DNA from 3 places in the Kitasatospora sp. NPDC088160 genome. Region 1 is predicted to be linked to each of the others. Evidence: riboswitches for the same ligand, from Rfam matches in the RefSeq annotation. Region 1 holds a riboswitch; each other region holds the start of a gene.
What was found. A riboswitch is a leader RNA that binds a small molecule or an ion and turns the genes downstream of it on or off. The one in region 1 is predicted to bind thiamine pyrophosphate.
Positions count from the first base shown of each region.

Region 2: another riboswitch for thiamine pyrophosphate. It lies ahead of ACIOGZ_RS36295 (cytosine permease); the one in region 1 lies ahead of thiO (glycine oxidase ThiO).
Region 3: another riboswitch for thiamine pyrophosphate. It lies ahead of thiC (phosphomethylpyrimidine synthase ThiC); the one in region 1 lies ahead of thiO (glycine oxidase ThiO).

Region 1 is NZ_JBIUSS010000019.1:94,320-99,344, forward strand. It holds gene ACIOGZ_RS27730 (polyprenyl synthetase family protein) at 1-144, shown strand, start outside; gene thiE (thiamine phosphate synthase) at 201-851, opposite strand; gene ACIOGZ_RS27740 (Rv2175c family DNA-binding protein) at 851-1,216, opposite strand; gene ACIOGZ_RS27745 (FAD-dependent oxidoreductase) at 1,259-2,467, opposite strand; TPP riboswitch at 2,552-2,664, shown strand; gene thiO (glycine oxidase ThiO) at 2,668-3,843, shown strand; gene thiS (sulfur carrier protein ThiS) at 3,840-4,094, shown strand; gene ACIOGZ_RS27760 (thiazole synthase) at 4,096-4,893, shown strand; gene pknB (Stk1 family PASTA domain-containing Ser/Thr kinase) at 5,013-5,025, shown strand, end outside.
Region 2 is NZ_JBIUSS010000031.1:66,779-71,552, forward strand. It holds gene ACIOGZ_RS36290 (trypsin-like peptidase domain-containing protein) at 1-1,181, opposite strand, end outside; TPP riboswitch at 1,484-1,631, shown strand; gene ACIOGZ_RS36295 (cytosine permease) at 1,624-3,081, shown strand; gene ACIOGZ_RS36300 (glycerophosphodiester phosphodiesterase family protein) at 3,161-3,985, shown strand; gene ACIOGZ_RS36305 (ATP-binding protein) at 4,291-4,774, shown strand, end outside.
Region 3 is NZ_JBIUSS010000005.1:176,157-180,930, reverse strand. It holds gene ACIOGZ_RS09625 (cupin domain-containing protein) at 99-416, shown strand; gene tenA (thiaminase II) at 450-1,118, shown strand; gene ACIOGZ_RS09615 (DUF5326 family protein) at 1,335-1,535, shown strand; TPP riboswitch at 1,674-1,808, shown strand; gene thiC (phosphomethylpyrimidine synthase ThiC) at 1,804-3,696, shown strand; gene ACIOGZ_RS09605 (Uma2 family endonuclease) at 3,804-4,349, shown strand; partial or broken gene ACIOGZ_RS09600 (phosphomethylpyrimidine synthase ThiC) at 4,399-4,581, shown strand.

The sequences.
Region 1 (5,025 bases):
GGCGCGCCCGAGCGGGTGGAGCGCCGGATCGACGAGCTGATGCGGCAGTCCCTGGCCGCGCTGGAGGCGGCGCCGCTGGCCGACGAGCAGGCCCGCACGGTGCTGCTGGCCCTGGCCGAGGCCGCCACCGTCCGCAAGTACTGAGATCCGCACGCAGGGGGATCCGCAGGTACGGGGAACGGTGACGGCCCCCGGGGCCGTCAGGCCGAGCGCACCCGCCGGGCAAGCTCGGCGGCGGCGGCCTGCGGGTCGTCGGCGGCCGTGATGGCACGGACCACGACGATCCGGCGGGCGCCGGCGGCCAGCACCTCGTCGAGGTTGCCGAGGTCGATGCCGCCGATGGCGAACCACGGCCGGTCGGTGCTCTGCTTCGCCGCGTACGAGACCAGGCCGAGGCCCAGCGCCGGGCGGCCCGGCTTGGTCGGGGTCGGCCAGACCGGGCCCGTGCAGAAGTAGTCCACGCCGGGCTCGGCGAGCGCCGCGTCCACCTCGGACTCGGCGTGGCAGGACCGGCCGATCAGCACCTCGTCGCCGAGGATCGCCCGGGCGGCCGGCACCGGCAGGTCGTCCTGCCCGAGGTGCAGCACGTCCGGCCGGGCCACGTGCGCGACGTCGGCGCGGTCGTTGACGGCCAGCAGCTTGCCGTGGCGGCGGCAGGCGTCCGCGAAGACCTCCAGGGCCGCCAGCTCCTGCTTGGCCTCCAGGCCCTTGTCCCGGAGCTGGACGATGTCCACCCCGCCCGCCAGCGCCGCGTCCAGGAACTGGGCGAGGTCGCCCTGCTCCCGGCGGGCGTCGGTGCACAGGTACAGCCGGGCGTCGGCCAGCCGCCGGCGCGGTGCGTCCGCCGCCATCAGATCAGCATCGCCTGGGCGCGCCGCTTGACCTCGGTGCCGCGGTTCTCCTGCAGCGCCTGGATCGGGCTGCCGGGCAGCGACGGGTCCTCGGTGAAGAGCCACTCCAGGATCTCCACGTCGTTGTACCCGCAGTCGCGCAGCACGGTCAGGGTGCCGGACAGGTGCTTGACCAGCCCCTGGCCGTCGATGAACGCCGCAGGGACCTGCAGCGACTTGTTGGGGCCCCGCCGGACGGCGATCAGCCCGCCGCTGCGGACCAGGTCGCGCACCTCGGTGACGCGCACCCCCCACTGCTCCGAGATGTCGGGCAGGTACATCCACTCGGAAACCAGGGCTTCGATCTTGCTTTCAATCTCACTCACGCCACCAGACTGCCACCTCCACAGCCCCCCGCGCACCAGCTGCTACCCCGCGACCGCCGACTTCAGCGGCACCGAGGGGTCCGCCGCGCGGGCCCGGTCCAGCGCGGTGCCGCGCTCGATCAGCCGGCGGCCCTGGGTGAGGTCGCGCGGCCGGTCGACGGCCAGCAGCGCGCTCGGCACCCCGTCGCGCAGCCAGAGCGCCGTCCAGGAGGCGTCCTGCGGGCCGCCGCGCCACAGCAGTTCGTCGCCCTCGGCGTGCCGCCCGGCGTACTGGACCATCCGCCCGAACTGCTCCGACCAGAAGTACGGCACCGGGTCGTACGGCGGCGCGTCCGCGCCGAGGACGGCGGCCGCCACGGCCTCGCCGGACTGCAACGCGTGGTCCCAGTGCTGGACGGCCAGCCGGGCGCCGGAGCGGGCGGACGGGTAGCTGACGCAGTCCCCGGCCGCGAAGACGCCGGGCAGGCCGGTGCGCAGCCGCCCGTCCACCAGGACGGCGCCGGTGCCGTCCAGCTCGACGCCGGAACCGGCCAGCCAGCCCGTCGCGGGCCGGGCGCCGACGCCGACCACGACCTCGTCGGCGGGCAGGTGCGAGCCGTCCGCCAGCAGCACCGCGCCCTCCTCGACGGCGGCCACGCCGACCCCGCAGCGCAGGTCGACACCGGCCTCGGCGTACCAGGCGGCCATCGCCGAACCGACCTCGGCCGGCAGCGCGCCGGGGACGGGCGCCGGGCCCGCCTCGACCACCGTCACCTCGCAGCCGGCCGCGCGGGCGGCGGTGGACACCTCGGCGCCGATCCAGCCCGCGCCGACCAGCACCAGCCGCAGGCCGGGCCGCAGCAGGGCACGCAGCGCCAGCGCGTCGTCCAGGGTGTGCAGCAGGTGCGCGCGCTCGGCGCCGGGCAGGGCGCGCGGGGTGGCGCCGGTGGCGATCACCAGGGCGTCGTACGGGAGGTCGCCGGCGTCGGTGTGCAGCACGCCGGGGGCGAGGCCGGTGGCGCGGCGGCCGGTGAGCAGTTCGATGCCCAGGTGCGGGTAGTCGATGTCCAGGGTGGTGGCGTCGGCCTTGCCGAGCAGCACGTCCTTGGAGAGCGGCGGCCGGTCGTACGGCGCGTGCGGCTCCTCCCCGACCAGCGTGATCCGCCCCCGCCAGCCGCCCTGCCGCAGCTTCAGGGCGCACTGCGCCCCGGCCAGCCCGGCCCCGACGACGACCACCTGATCCGTTCCGTTCAGCTCTGCCACGCCCGTCACTGTACTCAGCGCCCTGCCGGGGCCACCGGCCCGTCCACCCCGCGTACGGGCCTTCGGCCGGGCCCGCCCCCGGCGTTATGGTGGGGGCACCATCACGGGAGCCCGGCGTACCGGGCTGAGAGGCGGGCTGGCACGGCCCGCGACCGTCCGAACCTGATCCGGGTCATTCCGGCGAAGGGAGAAGAGCAGCCTTGTCACGCTTGCCCGAGGAAACCCACGCCGACGTGTTGGTGATCGGCGGGGGCGTCATCGGCCTCGCCGTCGCCTGGCGCGCCGCGCAGCGCGGGCTGGGGAACATCGTCGTGGTCGACCCCTCCCCCGGCGGCGGGGCGGCCGGGGTCGCGGCCGGGATGCTCGCCCCGGTCACCGAGCTGCAGTACGGCGAGGAGCCGCTGCTGCGCCTCGGCATGGCCTCCAACCAGCGGTACGGGGACTTCGCCGCCGAGCTCACCGAGGCGAGCGGCGGCCTGGACACCGGGTACCGCCGGTGCGGCACGATCGCCGTCGCGCTGGACTCCGACGACCGCGAGGAACTGCGCGAGCTGCACGCCTTCCACCAGCGGCTCGGCCTGGACTCGGCCTGGCTGACCGGCCGGGAGGCCCGCAGGCTGGAGCCGATGCTCGCCCCCGGCGTGCGCGGCGGCCTGCACGTCGCGGACGACCACCAGGTGGATCCCCGCCGGCTGCTGACCGCCCTGGTGGCCGCCTGCGAGCTCGCCGGGGTCGTGCTCCACCGGGCCGAGGCCGTCGGGCTGCTGGTCGAGGACGGCCGCGCGGTCGGCGCCCGGCTCGGCACCGGCGAGACACCGAGGGCCGACCAGGTGGTGCTCGCGGCCGGCCCGCACAGCCACCGGCTGCCCGGGCTGCCGGAGGGCGTGCTGCCGGCCGTCCGCCCGGTGAAGGGGCAGATCCTGCGGCTGCGGATCCCCGAGGCGTACCGGCCGTTCCTGTCCCGCAACGTCCGCGCGGTGGTGCGCGGACAGCACCTGTACCTGGTGCCCCGGGAGAACGGCGAGCTGGTGATCGGCGCGACCACCGAGGAGCAGGGCTACGACACCACGGTCACCGCCGGCGGGGTGTACGAACTGCTGCGCGACGCCCACGAGTTGGTGCCGGGCATCACCGAACTCCCGCTGCTGGAGACCTCGGCCGGGCTGCGTCCCGGTTCGCCGGACAACGCCCCGCTGCTGGGCCCGACCGCGCTGCCCGGGCTGGTCGCCGCCACCGGCCACTACCGCAACGGCGTGCTGCTCACCCCGGTGACCGCCGACCTGCTCGCCGAGTACCTGGCGACCGGCGAACTCCCCGAGCTTGCAAAGCCGTTCACGCCCACCCGGTTCTCCCCCGACCGCTCCACCACGAAGGCCTCCGCATGACCGAGATCGCACCACCCCAGACCACACCGGCCCAGACCACACCGGCCGAGATCGGGCTGACCGTCAACGGCGAGCCCCGCCGGGTGTCCGCCACGACCACCCTCGCGGAGGTGGTGGCCACCCTCAGCGCCGCCCACAGCGGCGTCGCCGCCGCCCTCAACGAGGCCGTGGTGCCGCGCAGTTCGTGGCCGGCCACGGAACTGTCGGCGGGCGACCGGATCGAGATCCTCACCGCCGTCCAGGGAGGCTGACATGGCTGACGACCTGCTGACCATCGCCGGGGAGTCCTTCGGCTCCCGGCTGATCATGGGCACCGGCGGCGCACCCAGCCTGGAGATCCTGGAACGGGCGCTGCTGGCCTCCGGCACCGAGCTGACCACCGTGGCGATGCGCCGGGTCGACGCCGGCACCCAGGGCTCCGTCCTGGACGTGCTGACCCGCAACGGCATCCGGGTGCTGCCCAACACGGCGGGCTGCTTCACCGCCGGGGAGGCCGTGCTGACCGCCCGGCTGGCCCGCGAGGCGCTCGGCACCGACTGGGTGAAGCTGGAGGTGATCGCCGACGAGCGGACCCTCCTGCCGGACCCGATCGAGCTGCTGGACGCCGCCGAGACCCTGGTCGACGACGGCTTCACGGTGCTGCCGTACACCAACGACGACCCGGTGCTGGCCCGCAAGCTGGAGGACGTCGGCTGCGCGGCGATCATGCCGCTGGGCTCGCCGATCGGCTCCGGCCTGGGCATCCGCAACCCGCACAACTTCCAGCTGATCGTGGAGGACGCGGGCGTCCCGGTGATCCTGGACGCGGGCGCCGGCACCGCCTCGGACGTCGCGCTGGCGATGGAGCTGGGCTGCGCGGCGGTGATGCTCGCCTCCGCGGTGACCAGGGCGCAGGACCCGGTGCTGATGGCCGAGGCGATGCGGCACGCCGCCGAGGCGGGCCGGTTCGCCCACCGGGCCGGCCGCATCCCGCGCCGGTTCCACGCCGAGGCCTCCTCGGCGATGGCCGGCCGGGCGGAGCTGGACACCCGCGAGCACCCGGCGTTCTGACGCCCTGGCGCCCGGCACCCACCCGCGTGTGCCGTGTCACAAACCGGGCACAGCCGGGCCCGGAGGGGATGTCCTCCGGGTCCGGCTGCCGCCTGCGGCCCTAGACTCTCCGGGTGGACATGGCACTGCACG
Region 2 (4,774 bases), on a different contig from region 1:
TCGGCCAGCGGAAGCGGGGCCAGCTTGCTCTTCGGCGGGTTTTCGATCTTGACCACGGCGACGTCGTAGCCCTCGGCGTGGCCCAGCACGGACGCGTTGTAGGACGTGCCGTCGGCGAACTTGACGGTCAGTTTGCCGCCGTTGAGGGTCGGCGCGACCACGTGGTTGTTGGTGAGGATGTGGCCCTCGGTGTCGAAGACGAAGCCGGTGCCGGTGCCCGACTCGCCGTTGCCCTGCGCCTTGATGGTGACGACGCTGGGCAGCGCCTTCTGCGCGATGCCGGCGATCGAGCCGGGAGCGGGCTCGTTCTTCTGGGTGTTGCTGGCCTGGACGGTGGTGCTGCGGTGGTCGTCGGCGCTGCTGGTGCTGTCGTTGCGGTCCGCGACGGTCACGCCGAGCGCACCGCCGGCCACGCCGGCGATCAGCGCGACGGCGGCGATCAGGGCGACCAGGCCGCCGCGCTTCTTGCGCGGGCCGCCGGGGCCGCCGGGGTAGTCGGCCGGGTAGCCGAGCGGTCCGGCCGGGCCACCCGGGTAGCCCGCGCCGCCGCCGGCGTCGTGGGAGGCACCCCAGCCGCCGAGCGGCTGGCCGGCGCCGAACGGGTGGTGGCCGGGCGCGGGGTGCGCGGCGGGCGCGCCGGGGGCGGCCGGGGTGCCGTACGGGTCGTGCGGGCCGGCGGCGGGGACGCCGTGGGCCGGGGTGGCGTACGGGTTGGCACCCGGCGGCAGGGCCGGGCTCTCGGCGACGGGTGCGACGGGTGCGACGGGTGCGGCGGGTGCCGCCGGCGCGGCCGGGACCGGCGGGGCGGGCGGCAGGACCGGCGGCGGCGCGTCGATGTAGCCGGTGGCGGCGTCGACCGGGGCGGCCGGTGCGTCGACGACCGGCGCGGCCGGGGTCTGCGGGGGCGCCTCCGGCGCGGGGACCTTGGTGAAGGCCACGGTGGGCTGGTACCCACCCTCGGCCGGAACACCATCGGCCGCAACGCCCTCCGTCGGCGCGGCCTCAGCCGGTGCGGCCTCGGCGGCCGGAGCGGCCCCGGGCTCGGGGACCCGGCCGAAGGCCAGTGTCGGCTGGTGCCCGCCCGAGGCGTGGCCGTCGGAAGCGGGAACAGCCGCCGCCTGGCCGCCCGAGGGCTGCTCCCCCTGCGGCCCGGTGGGCCCAACCTCGCGCTCGGTGCTCACGAACGACCTCCATAGCTGACAGAACCAAGGACCATAGTTTTTCGTACTGCCGATTCGTTTGCCGTAAGGACCCCTCTGAATAACTCATAAGAATCCTTAGCCGCAGCCGACAGCCGGGCCGCCGACCAGGCTGTCCTACGCCGACGACCGAGCGATGACCGAGCCGACGAGCAAGTCGACGGCCGAACCGAAGACCAGGCCGACGACCGGAGGCTCCCCCACCTCCGCCGGGCGTCCCGCGATGCGGGCCGCACACCCCGTGGCCTTGGCGTTCACCCCCGGGCCGGTTAGCCTGTCGCTCACAACTGACACGCGGGAGCTTGGACCATCCAGGCTGAGAGTGCGCTGGTCGACCGTACGCCACGGGATCGTGGGCGGACCGTCGAGGGGGCGCAGACCGCCGGAACCTGTCCGGGTAATGCCGGCGTAGGGAGTATCGGCCATGTCGCCTGCTTCGCCATCCTCTTCTTCGGACGCGCCCGCGTCCAAGGGTTTCCCCGAACCGTCCCCGACCGCTCACGGCGGTGACAGCGGTCACGCGGGCCCCACCGGCACGGCGACCGCCGTCCTGGAGCGCCCGGAGCGTGCCGAGGCGCCGCTCGTGCTGGACACCGAGCCGCCGCGCACGCTGCGCTTCCGGGACCACTTCGCGCTCTGGATGAACCTGGGCGTCAGCCTGATCGGCTTCTCCACCGCCGCGACCGTGCTCGGCGCCAAGGGCAGCGAGCTGTCGCTGGCCGCCGCGGTGACCGCGATCGTGGCCGGCACCGTGGTCGGCACCGCGATGCTCGGCGTGGCCGCGCTGATCGGGGCCCGTACCGGCGCGCCCGCGATGGCGAACCTGCGCGGGCTGTTCGGCACCCGGCTGTCGTATGTCCCGACGGTGCTGAACATCGTCCAGTGCGTCGGCTGGGGCGTGTTCGAGCTGCTGACGATCGCGGCGGGCGCGCAGACCGTCGCCCACACCGACGGCTACCGCTGGCTGTTCGTGCTCCTGGCGGGCGCGCTGACCACCGCGCTGACCATCTGGCCACTGGGCTCGATCGCGGTGCTGCGCCGCTTCGTGGCCGGTGCGGTCGCCGTCGCGATGGTGTACTTCACCGTCCAGCTGGGCCGCCAGGGGGTGCCCGACCCGGGCGCCGGCAACTGGCACGGCTTCCTGGGCGCCACCGACGCGATGATCGCGGTGTCGATCTCCTTCGTCCCGCTGGCCGCCGACTACACCCGGCACTCGCGCACCGCACGCTCGGCGTTCTGGGGCAGCTTCTCCGGCTACACGATCGCCCAGGTCTGGTGCTACGTGCTCGGCCTGATGGCCCTGCTGCAGTCCGACGGCGACCCGAACAGGATCTTCGACTCCTTCCTCGGCGTCTGGGCCGGCTGGCTGTTCCTGCTGGTGCTGGTGCTGCGCGAGACGGACCAGTCCTTCGCCAACGTGTACTCGACCGCGATGTCGGTGCAGAACCTGCTGCCGAAGGTGGACCGCCGGGTGCTGACCGGCGGGATCGGCCTGCTGATCACCGTGCTGGCACTGCAGATCGACAAGTTCACCGACACCTACACCAACTTCCTCGGTCTGATCGGCTCGGTCTTCGTGCCGCTGCTGGCGGTGCTGGCGGTGGACTACTTCTTCGGCGCCGGCCGGTACGGCTGGAACCTCTCCGCCGACGCGCCCTCGCGCCGCCTGATGCTGCTGCCCTGGGTGCTGGGCTTCGCGGTCTACCAGTTCATCGCGCCGACCGCGGTGGCCGGCTGGTGGACGGACTTCTGGACCTCCGCCCAGGACGCCCTGCACTTCACCCCGCAGGAGTGGACGTCCGCCTCGCTGTTCGCCTTCCTGGTGCCCGCGCTGGTCACCTGGGCGCTCACCCCGCTGACCCGCAGGACGGCGCCGAGCTGACCGACCGACACCGAAGACGGCCCCGCAGATTGGGGCCGTCTTCGCCTGCGCGTCACTTCCGCCGCCTATCGTGGGGCCCGTGACCAGCACAGACCCGTCCTCGACGGCGGCGCGCACCACGCCGCCCGTCCAGGTGATCGCCCACCGCGGTTCCTCGCACGCCCTGCCCGAGCACACCCTGGCGGCGTACCGGCGCGCGCTCGACGAGGGCGCGGACGCGGTCGAGTGCGACGTCCGGCTGACCGCCGACGGCGAGCTGGTCTGCGTGCACGACCGCCGGATCGGCCGGGTCTCCAACGGCCAGGGCACCGTCTCGGCGATGACGCTGGCCGAGCTGGAGGCGTACGACTTCGGCGCCTGGAAGACCGGCCGCCCCAGCACCGACCCCGAGCTGCGCGGCGTGCTGCGGCTGGAGCGGCTGCTGGAGCTGGTGGTGGACTGCGGCCGCCCGGTGGACCTGGCGATCGAGACCAAGCACCCGGTGCGCTACCGCGGCCGGGTGGAGGCCGAACTGCTGCGGAAGCTCGAACGCTTCAAGATCGGCGCGAGCCGGGAGGGCGAGCGCCCCTCGGCCCGGATCATGAGCTTCTCCTCGGTGGGGCTGAACCGGGTGGCGGCCTCGGCGCCGGAGTACCGGCGGGTGTTCCTGTTCGAACGGACCCTGCCGCTGCTCGGCCGGCTGCGCCCGGGCTCCCCGCTGCCGGGCGGGGCTCGGATCGCCGGACCGGGCATCGACCTGGTGCGGGCCCGCCCGCAGCTGGTGACGCGGCTGCGCGAGCTGGGGCACGAGGTGCACGTGTGGACCGTGGACGAACCGGCCGACGTGGAACTGTGCCTGGAGCTCGGGGTGTCCGCGATCATCACCAACCGGCCCGCCGAGGTCCTGGCGCAGCTCGGCCGGTGATCCGGCGTCGGACGGCGGGCCGCCCGCAAATCCACCCGCAAAGCCCGGACACAACCTGATCGTTCTGGTCGGCAGTCAAACCTTCCGGGCCCGTTATTGCCGGAATTCATGCGCCGGGGCGACGCACGGTGAGCACGGAATGACCTCAGGTCCACCCTCGGTCGCAATCGCTTGAAATGTCCTCGCGGGATCGTCCGGCGGTCGTTTCCGACGCATTACCAAGGGGCATCTCTCCCTCGGCATACGCTGAAGGAGGTCCGGGGGTGGCGTTGATGGTGGCGCGTGAAGTGCCGGCTTCATCGACCATGGCAGTGCCGCACGGCCCGGCGAGTGTCGGGGTCGCACGGCGCCGACTGCGTCGAGATCTCGGCGACCGGGAGATACCGGAGCCGGTCGTTGATGATGCCGTACTGATCCTTTCCGAACTGCTGAGCAACGCCTGTCGGTACGCCCGTCCGCTCGGCCCGCTGCGGGCCCTGGGGCGCGGCGCCCGGGCCGAGGTGGTGGACCAACTGCTGGTCGGCGTCCCCTCCGGGGCGCATTCCGCCACGGGCGGCCGGGAGCGCGAGGAGCACGGGAGCGGAACGGACGGCGGCGTGCTGGTCCGCTGGCAGCTGCACGCCGACGGCGTGCTCACCCTGGAGGTCACCGACGGCGGCGCGACCACCCGGCCGCTGCCCGCCGGCCCCTCGCTGACCTCGCGCGGCGGTCGCGGCCTGAACATCGTCGACCAGTTGGCCAGCGACTGGGGCGTGCGCGACGCGCCCGGCGAGGTGACGGTCTGGGCGG
Region 3 (4,774 bases), on a different contig from region 1:
TGGCGCTCCCGCCGGACATCCTGGCGCCCCCGGTCCGGTGCCCGTGGTGTTGAATGCCCCTGGCCCGCACGGTGGATGGACGAAGGAGGGGAGTAGCGGTGAAGCTGTTCCGGTTGGACGAACTGGACGTCGAACGCGCGGCGAACGACGGCGCGTACCTGCGCTTCCTGTGCGAACCGCGGATGTCCGCCGGGCTCTACGCGCTCTCCCCCGGCGACACCGACCCGCAGACCGCGCACGACCAGGACGAGATCTACCAGGTGATCAGCGGTCGCGCCGAACTGACCGTCGGCGCCGAGACCGCCACGGTCGGGCGCGGCACCGTCGTCTACGTCCCGGCCGGCACCCCGCACCGCTTCCACCACGTCACCGAGGAGCTGCGGGTCCTGGTGGTGTTCTCCCCGCCCGAGGGCTGACCGCCCGCGGACCGACCGTCTAGGGTCCTGGGCATGAGCAAGAGCCTGACGGAAGAACTCTGGGCGGCCATCGAGCCGGTGTACGCCGAGATCCTCGCCCACCCCTTCATCGGTGGCCTCACCGACGGCACCCTGCCGCGTGCGGCCTTCCGCCACTTCGTCGTCCAGGACTCGCACTACCTGCGCGACTACGCCCGCGCGCTCGCCGTCTGCGCCGCCAAGGCGCCCGGCGAGGAGGACGTGCGGGCCTTCGCCGACGACGCGGTCGGCGCGCTGGCCGCGGAACAGGGCATGCACGCCGAGTTCCTGACCGCCTTCGGCGGCAGCGCCGAGCAGGCCGCCGCCGAACCGGTGCTGCCCACCACCCGGGCCTACACCAGCTACCTGCTGGCCACCGTCTACGGCGGCTCCTTCGCCGAGGCCGTCGGCGCGGTGCTGCCCTGCTACTGGATCTACGCCCGGGTCGGCGAGGCGCTGCTCGCCCAGGGCTCCCCCGACCCGCTGTACGCCAAGTGGATCGCCACCTACGGCGACGAGGCGTTCCAGTCCGTCGTCCGCCGGGTGCTGGCGCTCACCGACCGCCTCGGCGAGGAGATCTCCCCGGCCGAACGGCGCCGGGTCGTCGAGCACTTCACGACCACCTCGCGCTACGAGTGGATGTTCTGGGACGCCGCCTGGCGCGGCGAGCGCTGGCCGGTCTGACCGCTGGTCGCAGGGGGTGCGGGGCCCTTGCCGGGGGTCGTCCCCGAGGTCCGCACCCGGGTCTCCCCGGGGCCCCGGGTCGGGGTGATCTAGGGGTTCTCTCCGGGCCGACGGGCCTCGTTCCGGCACTCGTGTCCCCGTACGATCGAAGTACCGAAAGCAAGCGGGATGCGGCACCGGACGGCAGCCGACCCCACGGGGAGAGAAGGAACGGTCATGGCTGAGCTCTGGAAGTCGCTGCCCTCCTGGGTGCGGAACATCGTCATCCCGGTGCTGGTCCTGGTGCTGCTCTGGAACATCGTGGGATTCGTCTTCGGTGTCGTCGGCGCCCTGCTGAGCATCATGATCAAGGTGCTGGTCGTCGCCGGCATCGCCGCCGCCGTGGTGGTCCTGGTGAAGAAGGCCGCCAAGGGCTGAGCAACCGCCCGAGGCCCGGCCCCCGTCCAGGGGGCCGGGCCTTCGGCGTTCCTGGCGCGGGGTCCGGCCGGCCGGAGGCGTGCTGGACCTGCGGCGATCGGCTCGCTACGGTGTTGGGCGTCATGTGCAGGCAACACCGCCTGCCGACGCGGGAGCTCGGAGCACCGGGCTGAGAGGGCGCTGACCGGGACGTCGACGGACGGACCGACGGCTGCGTCGACCGCAGGAACCTGACCGGGTAATGCCGGCGTAGGGAGTATGAGGTCAGATGACCACGTTCGAAGCACAGCCGCAGCCTGCCCGCAGCACCGGGAACAGCGGCACCGAGGCCGGCAGCACCGAGGCCGCCACCGCCACCGCCACCGCCACCGCCACGGCCACCGTCACCGCCACCGTCACCAGCGCCGGCACCGGCTACCCCACCCCGGCCTGGCGCAAGGCCTACCGCGAAGGGTCCCGGCCCGACCTGCGGGTCCCGTACCGCGAGGTGCAGCTCACCAACGGCAGGACCGTCCCGCTGTACGACACCTCCGGCCCGTACACCGACCAGGCCTACGAACCCGACGTGCGGCGCGGCCTGCCCGCCCTGCGCGACGCCTGGATCCGCCAGCGCGGCGACGTCGAGGAGTACGACGGCCGCGAGGCGCGCCCCGAGGACGACGGGATCAAGCACACCTCGCCGCGCGGCGGAAACCTGCGCAACCTGGACGCCGTCTTCCCGGGCCGCCCGCGTCGCCCGCTGCGCGGCCGCGGCGGTGCCGCCGTCACCCAACTCGCCTACGCCAAGCGGGGCGTGGTCACCCCCGAGATGGAGTTCGTGGCGCTGCGCGAGGGCCTCGCCCCCGAGTACGTGCGGGCCGAGGTGGCCCGCGGCCGGGCCGTCATCCCGGTCAACGTGAACCACCCCGAGGTGGAGCCGGCGATCATCGGCACCAACTTCCTGGTGAAGATCAACGCCAACATCGGCAACTCCGCCGTCACCTCCTCGATCGAGGAGGAGGTGGAGAAGATGACCTGGGCCACCCGTTGGGGCGCCGACACCGTCATGGACCTCTCCACCGGCCGCAACATCCACACCACCCGCGAGTGGATCCTGCGCAACTCCCCCGTGCCGATCGGCACCGTGCCGCTCTACCAGGCCCTGGAGAAGGTCGACGGCAAGGCCGAGGACCTGAGCTGGGAGGTGTACCGGGACACCGTCGTCGAGCAGTGCGAGCAGGGCGTCGACTACATGACCGTCCACGCCGGCGTCCTGCTCCGGTACGTCCCGCTGACCGCCCGCCGCAAGACCGGCATCGTCTCGCGCGGCGGCTCGATCATGGCCGCCTGGTGCCTGGCGCACCACCAGGAGAACTTCCTCTACACCAACTTCGAGGAACTCTGCGACATCCTCGCGCGCTACGACGTCACCTTCTCGCTCGGCGACGGCCTGCGCCCCGGCTCCATCGCGGACGCCAACGACGAGGCGCAGTTCGCCGAACTGCAGACCCTCGGCGAACTCGGCCGGATCGCCCGCGAGCGCGACGTCCAGGTGATGATCGAGGGCCCGGGCCACGTCCCGATGCACAAGATCAAGGAGAACATGGATCTCCAGAAGGAGATCTGCGACGAGGCGCCGTTCTACACCCTCGGCCCGCTCACCACCGACGTCGCCCCCGGCTACGACCACATCACCTCGGGCATCGGCGCCGCGATGATCGCCTGGTGGGGCACCGCGATGCTCTGCTACGTCACGCCCAAGGAGCACTTGGGCCTGCCCAACCGCGACGACGTCAAGACCGGCGTGATCACCTACAAGATCGCCGCCCACGCCGCCGACCTCGCCAAGGGCCACCCCGGCGCCCAGGACTGGGACGACGCCCTCTCCGATGCCCGCTTCGAGTTCCGCTGGGAGGACCAGTTCAACCTGGCCCTCGACCCGGAGACCGCCCGCGCCTTCCACGACGAGACCCTCCCCGCCGAACCCGCCAAGACGGCCCACTTCTGCTCCATGTGCGGCCCGAAGTTCTGCTCGATGAAGATCAGCAAAAGCATCAATGAGAAGTTCGGCAACGGTGCGGCCTCGCCCGAGTACGACGAGGAAGCCGTCGAGGGCATGAAGGCCATGTCCGAGGAGTTCAAGGCCCAGGGCAACAAGGTCTACCTCCCGCTGGCCGACTGACGAGGGTCTGACGATGGCGCTGTCCCTTGACACCGAAGAGGCTGTCCTGGGGCAGCGTCTCCTCATCAGCCGGTAGCGTGGTGCTGGGCCATACCCCAGGAGGACAGATGAACCCTGAGCACCTCGCCCTGATCGAGGAGTTCCGCAGGTCCGCCCCGGCGAACTTCAAGATCGAGTTCTCTGGTGACATCGTCATCATGCAGGCGTCGCCCTCGGCCATCCACGAGCGGAACCTCTCCGTTGTCCGCCGACAGTTCGAGGCCCGTGCTCCGGCTGGATACCTCTCCACGGGAAACATGGACCTGACCTCTCCTCAGGTGTCGAAGCTGCGAAACCCAGACCTCACGTATCTCCCCGAAGACGCCATGACGACCACGGAGAACAGGGTTCCGGCCGAGCTGGCTCTCATCGCAGTCGAGATCGTCTCGCCGTCGAACCCGGAGAACGACTGGGTCGGCAAGCTCCGTGACTACCCGCTGATGCAGATCCCGCTCTACCTCTTGGTGGACGCCGCGCAGAAGACCGTCACGCTCTTCAGGGAGCCCGAGGCCGGTCGCTATCGGATGAGGGAAGACGCCGATTTCGGGGAGGTCATCCACATCCCCGAGCCGTTCGGCTTCACCCTCGACACCACGGTTCTGCTCCCGTACTGACGGTCTCGTCCGGTCCGGGCGGTGCGCCAGTGTGGTTGGCCAGCGTGAATGTGCTGGTTCTGGGTTGAAGCTCTGCTCGATGAAGATCAGCCACAAGATCCGCGCCGAGCACGGTGACGGTTCCAGTGCCGTGGAGACCGAGTTCGACGCCGAGGCGCTGGCCGGGATGGCGGAGAAGTCCGCCGAGTTCGCCGCCCAGGGCAACCGGGTCTATCTCCCGCTGGCCGACTGACGTCCAGCTGCACCTCGCTGCCGCCCCGGTGAGCTTCGACGCTTGCCGGGGCGGCACCGTGTCTGCGCACGGAAGGCGGACAGCAACACACTTGTCCGGACTTCGGACGCGGGCACATCCGGCGTACTACGCTGAGCGCCGTCCCAATCACCCTCAGTGAGGAGCTGGTATGCCGTACTCGCCGCTGCTGATC